One region of the Paenibacillus sp. 3LSP genome, then DNA from elsewhere that is predicted to be linked to it. Evidence: predicted binding sites of a transcription regulator. Region 1 holds the regulator's gene; the other holds the start of a gene.
The links. The regulator LexA, encoded in region 1, represses DNA repair genes until DNA is damaged. The targets are predictions, from matches to a motif close to CGAACATATGTTCG.
Positions count from the first base shown of each region.

Region 2: a site for LexA is predicted at 1,974-1,987, ahead of RW092_RS23090 (YhjD family protein). Genes of this name have one in related genera too.

Region 1 is NZ_JAWDJI010000098.1:98,796-102,208, forward strand. It holds gene RW092_RS08060 (hypothetical protein) at 1-57, opposite strand, end outside; gene RW092_RS08065 (DUF896 domain-containing protein) at 70-243, opposite strand; gene RW092_RS08070 (LysM peptidoglycan-binding domain-containing protein) at 421-639, opposite strand; gene lexA (transcriptional repressor LexA) at 997-1,623, shown strand; gene RW092_RS08080 (hypothetical protein) at 1,740-1,895, opposite strand; gene glnA (type I glutamate--ammonia ligase) at 2,051-3,388, opposite strand; gene RW092_RS08090 (MerR family transcriptional regulator) at 3,412-3,413, opposite strand, start outside.
Region 2 is NZ_JAWDJI010000263.1:35,211-38,623, forward strand. It holds gene RW092_RS23075 (stage VI sporulation protein F) at 1-208, shown strand, start outside; gene RW092_RS23080 (TetR/AcrR family transcriptional regulator) at 432-1,115, shown strand; gene map (type I methionyl aminopeptidase) at 1,112-1,858, shown strand; gene RW092_RS23090 (YhjD family protein) at 2,064-2,450, shown strand; gene RW092_RS23095 (YhjD family protein) at 2,447-2,836, shown strand; gene RW092_RS23100 (DNA polymerase IV) at 2,833-3,413, shown strand, end outside.

The DNA of each region.
Region 1 (3,413 bases):
GCCTTTCTTGTACATTCTTCGTTGATTGCGTTCTACTTTTCGGTCAAACGACCCCATACCTGTTCCTCCCTATTTATCTACAATCTCGATCGACTCGAGCTGTTGCCGAAAATTTCTGCGAACGTTTTGCAGATACGTTTCCCGAAGCTGGGCTCTTTCCAAGAGTTCGTCTTGCGTTAACCCTTCTTGTTTCGCTTTTCGAGCCAGCTCGTTAATCCGCTTAACCAAAGCATCAATATCCATAAATCCACCTGCTTCTTTGATATACTATGCTACCCATGATGTCTCACAGGGCATTAATTCTTACTTTGACATGAGAAAAAGAGCTTGTCAAGGCGCGGCAACCCCTGCCGTAATACCTTAAGACAAGCTCTGTTCGAATACATTGATAAACCTGTGAATTATTTTTTAACGTATGAATTATCTACTGGGCAACATCAACGTATCGCCAGCTTGAATCGCACTGCTGCTCAACCCGTTAGTCCGGATCAGCTTCTGAACATAGACCCTTGTGTCCAGTCCTTGTGGCTTATGTGCTACAGCAATTTCCCACAACGTATCTCCTGGCATAACCACGACATATTCCGGCCGATACGTTCCGTCAGCGTTGTCTGTGGAAGCAGCAAAGGCTTGTACCATTCCAGTACATGTGATGCTGAGGATGATTAAAAGCAGGACGATTTTGGACAATCTACTCTTAAGGAAGACATTCATATGTAGACTTCTCTTCACCGGACGACGAAAAGAAGGTTGTTCATAGATGCTTTGATAAGAACTATATTTCAACATTTCACCATCACTCCAAACAAGTGTTCTGTTTTACATGTATTCAATATAACACGAACATTTGTTTGATTCAATAGTTTTTTCGAACAGTTGTTCTTGTTTTTTTTAAAGTAGTTCTCTTCTCCCAAACTATTTAGAACTAATGTTTGTACGAACGGAAGTTCTATGTTATAATTTTTCCAAACGTTACTAAATGGGGTTGATCCGTAAATGTCAAAGGTATCGAGCCGGCAACAGGCTATTCTTGAGTTTATTCGCAACGAAGTACGCGCTAAGGGATATCCTCCTTCGGTCCGGGAGATCGGTGAAGCCGTCGGATTGGCTTCCAGTTCTACTGTTCACGGCCATTTAGACCGTCTGGAGAAGAAAGGATTTATCCGCCGCGACCCAACGAAACCGCGCGCCATTGAATTGCTGGGTCAAGAGGAATCGGAGAATTACAATTTATTTGCACACAGCGTGACCCGCGTTCCGATTGTTGGGAAGGTTACCGCGGGCGTGCCGATCACAGCGACAGAGAATATTGAAGATTATTTTCCGTTGCCAGAGCACTACGCAGCGGAAGGGGATGTCTTTATGCTTTCCGTGGTTGGCGACAGCATGATCGAAGCTGGAATACATAACGGGGATTATGTGATCGTCCGCCAGCAGCAGACGGCGAACAACGGAGATATCGTTGTGGCCATGACGGAGGATGACGAAGCAACGGTTAAGACGTTCTATAAAGAAAGTGACCATATTCGCCTACAGCCGGAGAATTCAACGATGGAACCGCTTCGTTTGAAGCATGTAACCATTTTGGGCAAGGTCATCGGCTTGTTCCGCGACCTGCACTAATTTGAAATCTTCCCTTTCGTAGGCCACATAAGATAAGGAAACCGAACAGGACGAAGCGATGCAGTGACTTCCGCTTCGTCCTGTTTACTTTATGGGGAACTTGATGACTTCCCCTCTTACTCCCATTCGAGGTCTAAGAAGCTCATGGGATTATAGCCGTTCTTCTCCCGGCGCCCGCGCGTACCCCACCCTAGCCCCGAACGCTCTGTGATCCACCACTGCTTTAACCGATAGCGACGACGTTGGTATCTTTTTAGTTCGGTTACTGTCATCTGCATGAACCTCCTTATATCTATAAGTTGTCCCAATTCGAGTGAAATCATGGCATTGTTTCGAAATCCAAAAGCTGTAATTCATTCGTCTTCACCATAAGAAAAAGCCAGCCCCTGCTTGAAATGCCGGGAGCTGGCTTGGCTGTGAACCCTGATTAATACAGCGTCATATATTGATCGCGTTCCCATTGGTGAACTTGGGTCCGGAAAATATCCCATTCGATCTCTTTCAATTCGTAGAAGTGAGTTAATGCGTGATCTCCCAGCGCTTCGCTGATGATTTCGCTGCGGAGCAATTCGCCGAGCGCTTCCTTCAAGTCGGATGGAAGACTTGGGATGCCTTCCTCTACCCGCTCTTCTTCAGACATCACATAGATGTTGCGATCAACCGGATCAACCAACGGAAGCTCTTTCTTAATTCCATCCAGTCCGGCTTTCAACATCACAGCCAGAGCCAAGTATGGGTTAGCAGCTGGGTCCGGGTTACGCACTTCGATCCGTGTGCTGAGACCACGGGAAGCCGGAATCCGAATCATTGGGCTGCGGTTGCTCGAAGACCAAGCCACATAGCAAGGAGCTTCATACCCAGGTACGAGACGTTTGTAGGAGTTTACGGTTGGATTCGTGATCGCTGCAAATGCGCGGGCATGCTTCAGAATACCGGCCATATAATGACGTGCTTCTTTGCTCAAGCCCAATTCATCACTTTCGTCATAGAAAGCATTGACATTGCCTTTGAACAGCGATTGGTGACAGTGCATCCCGGAGCCATTTACGCCAAACAGCGGCTTCGGCATAAACGTTGCATGGAGCCCATGTTGACGAGCAATCGTCTTAACGACCAGCTTGAACGTTTGGATTTGGTCAGCTGCTTTGATTGCATCAGCATATTTAAAGTCGATTTCATGCTGACCTGGTGCCACTTCGTGGTGAGAAGCTTCGATTTCAAAGCCCATTTCCTCCAGGGTCAATACGATTTCGCGGCGGCAGTTCTCGCCCAAATCCGTAGGAGCCAAGTCGAAGTATCCGCCTTGGTCGTTCAATTCGGTTGTAGGGTTGCCTTTATCATCGGTTTTGAACAGGAAGAATTCCGGTTCTGGACCAACGTTCATTGAAGTGTACCCCATTTCCTCAGCTTCCTTGAGCGCACGTTTCAGAATCGCGCGTGGATCGCCGGCAAACGGAGTGCCGTCAGGCATGTATACATCACAAATCAAACGTGCAACGCGATCCTCGGTCACCCAAGGGAAGATCACCCAAGTGTCCAGATCCGGGTAGAGATACATATCGGATTCCTCGATGCGGACATACCCTTCAATGGAAGAGCCGTCAAACATCATTTTGTTATCCAATGCTTTCTCCAACTGGCTGACTGGGATTTCTACATTCTTGATCGTTCCCAGCAAGTCCGTGAATTGCAAACGGATAAAGCGTACATTTTCTTCCTTAGCAATTCGCAAAATATCTTCTTTGGTGTATTGCTTGTTACTCACCCTAACCTCTCCCAACGTTTAGATT
Region 2 (3,413 bases), on a different contig from region 1:
GCGGATGAAACAGGTCGTCGACGGCCTCACCCGCGCGGATTTGCAGGATCGCGTTAAGGTGCGCAGGCTCGTTAGAACGGCCGCTTCTGTGCTTGGCGAAAGATTAAGCGGCGTTCAAGAAGAGCAGATCGTCCAATTCGTTATCGATCAGCGAATCGACCCGCGAAATACGCTTCACTTGCTGCGGTTATGGGGAATGTTCCGCTAAAGTAAGTGCGCAGCGATGCAGCGGGACGGGTGATAAGGCCCTGGGGAGGTACCCCGGCGGCCTTTTGCTATTTTTTCGGAGGATGATCCGGGGACAGGCGGGATAAGCTAAACGATACATAAGCGGGGCACAGGAGCGCCAGGAGTGATTTCTGCTTGCCAATCTCCGTGTTTTGTTTTATATTGACATGATAGTAGGTCAAAAATAAGGGAGGTTGTGGCGGATGACCCCGCGTACGAAGGAACAAAATGAAGAAATCAGGCTGCGCCGATTGGCTCAAATTCGTGTCGCGGCCGCCGATGTGTTTCTGGAGAAAGGCCTGACGCTAGAGATTCGGGACGTGGCCACTGAGGCCGGGCTTGGTTACGGTACGGTCTACCACTATTACAGCAATAAAGGGGATCTGCTGTATGACGTGCTGTGGACGGCGATGGACCGGGCCGGGGAATGGATCGACCTGAGGCCGGCGGAGCCGGAAGCGGCCGCCGTTTCCCTTGTTGCAGCCGGCACTCGGCTGCTGAAGTTGTGGGCCAAGGATCACGGCGTTTATCTGTTGTATAAGCTGGCGGCGGATGGATTCCAGATGCTTCCAGAAGCGCGGGCGCTGCCGCTGGCGGAGACGTTCCGCCGTCAGGTGTTGCAGCCGTTCGCCGCGGTGCTGGAGCATGGGGGATCGCCGGGGTCCGGTGTGATCGTTGCGACTGCGAGCACAGCAGCGGCGGGACAAGAAGCCGTTGGAGAGGGCGTCCGGCAGGCAGAACGGTTGCTGGCTGCGCTGGCCGGTTGCGCCGGCTCTCCGCTGCGCCAAGGCACGCTGGACCATGAAGCGGAAGACATTGCGCGCCTGCTATTGCATCGGCTGTCGGAGCGAACCCGACAGACCCTCGAAGGAGTGAGAGCTGAATGATCATTTTAAAATCGCCGCGGGAAATCGAAGAGATGAAACGGGCGAATCAAATTGTTGCGGATTGTCACCGGGAAGTCGCCAAAATGATTCAACCCGGAGTGACGACCAAGGAAATTAATGATTTCGTCGCCCGGCATATTACGAAACTGGGCGGCAAGCAGTTTACGAAAGGATACAACGGGTTTCCGGCCGAAACCTGCGCTTCAGTAAACGATGTGGTAGCCCATGGTTTCCCTTCCGACCGGCCGCTGCAGAACGGCGATCTGCTTAAGCTGGACATCGTGGCGGAGGCGGATGGCTGGTTTGGCGATTCGTGCTGGTGTTATGCGGTAGGTCAGGTGAGTCCTGAGGCGGAAAAGTTGATGCGGGTGACGAAGGAATGTCTGGAGCTGGGGATCGCCCAAGCGATTCCGGGCAACCGGCTGGGCGATGTGACTTCAGCAATTCAGAAGCATGCGGAAGCGAACGGGTATTCCGTCGTGCGCGATCTGCTGGGTCATGGGATCGGACGCAGCCTGCATGAGGAGCCCAACTACGAGCATGTCGGCGTAGCGGGTAAGGGCATTCGGCTTAAGGAAGGCATGGTGTTTACGATTGAGCCGATGATCAATGAAGGCACGTTCCGCATCATGATTGACGATGACGGCTGGACGGCGCGTACGGCGGACGGCAAATTGTCGGCCCAATTCGAGCATACGATCGCGCTGACGGCGGACGGACCGCTGATTTTAACAGCTCAATAAGCAGCAGCAAGCAGGAAAGAAAGGCGGATGCCCAAAGTCCGAAGGGACAAGGGCTCCGCCTTTTTTTGCATGCTTTCGCTCTGCCAAATTATCCAACATAAACCTGTTGCAAAAGGGAATATTTGTTCGTATTATGAATATAATAGGAACAGACGTTCTGATTAGAGGGTGAGCATATGACAGACAGCATGAAGAAGGGAGACGCATGAGCCCTATTCCCTGGCAAACGCAGGAGGAAGCGGAGATGATCAAGCAATATGTGCTGCTTCCTCTGTTGCTTGATGTGCTGGAACGAGACCAGCGCGCATTGGCATCCGCTTCGTTGAAGCTGCCTCAGGTATACAAGGGGCTGATCCGCTTGCTGCAGAACGCCGCAGCCGCGGATTTGGCCCGGGTGCGCCAAGGCATGCGTGAGCATGGACTGAAGGTATTCGAAGAGCGGCGGACGAACCTGGGGATTGAAGCCCGCTATTTATGCCGGGGGTATACGTACGAGTTCTCCATGCTCTGGGGATTGGTGAAGGCGGAACTGATCCGTCGGCTTTGCGCCTATCTAGGGATCGATGGGACGAAAGAGGGGATGTCCTCATGAAAGGTATCCCCCCAGCGCCCTTGGAGACGGAAGAAGATCTTCAACTGGTCAAAGAATACATTCTACTCCCTCTTCTCTTGGATGTGTTGGAAAGGGATATGAGAGCATTAGGGACCGTAAAGCTAAAGATGGACGTGGTATACGCAAGAGCCTTACACACTGCCCAAGATGTGATCACTGCAGATTTGACGTCGGTTCGGAAACAAATGCGCGACAGAGGGATCAAGGTGTTCGAGCAACAACGCACTGAATTGGGCATGGAGGCCCGCTATTTGTGCAGGGGCTATCAACATAGATTTTCCATGCTTTGGAGCTTGGTGAAAGCGGAGCTTAATCAATATTTGAGTAAGTATCTTAACGTCGACTTAAGGAGCGACAGCCTATGAAAAGCGATAACAAAAGTCGAGTCATCATGCTGGCGGATTGTCAATCCTTTTACGCAAGTGTTGAAAAAGCGGCCCACCCCGAGTATGCAGACAAACCTGTTGTGGTTGCAGGAGACCCCGCGCGTCGTTCCGGGATTATCCTCGCCGCGTGTCCCCTTGCCAAGCAATATGGGATCACTACGGCAGAGAGGCTGGGAGAGGCACTTGCCAAATGCCCGGATCTTGTGGTCATTCGTCCCCGTATGGAGGAATACATCAGGGTATCCTTGCAAATTACAGAAATTTATCAATCCTACACGGACTTGGTCGAGCCGTACAGCATCGATGAACAGTATTTGGATGTCACGGGAAGCTTACAGCTTTTTGGCGGTCCTGATAACATTGCGCGGAGCATTCAGGATAAAGTCATGAAGGAGACGGGAGTTCGTGTACGCATTGGAATTAGTGAAAATAAGGTGCTCTCCAAAATGGCCTGCGATAATTTCGCCAAACGGAATGCCTCAGGGATTTTTTACTTGCCTGTGAAAGACGTGCAAGAAGTGCTTTGGCCGTTGCCGATTCATCAGATGTTTATGGT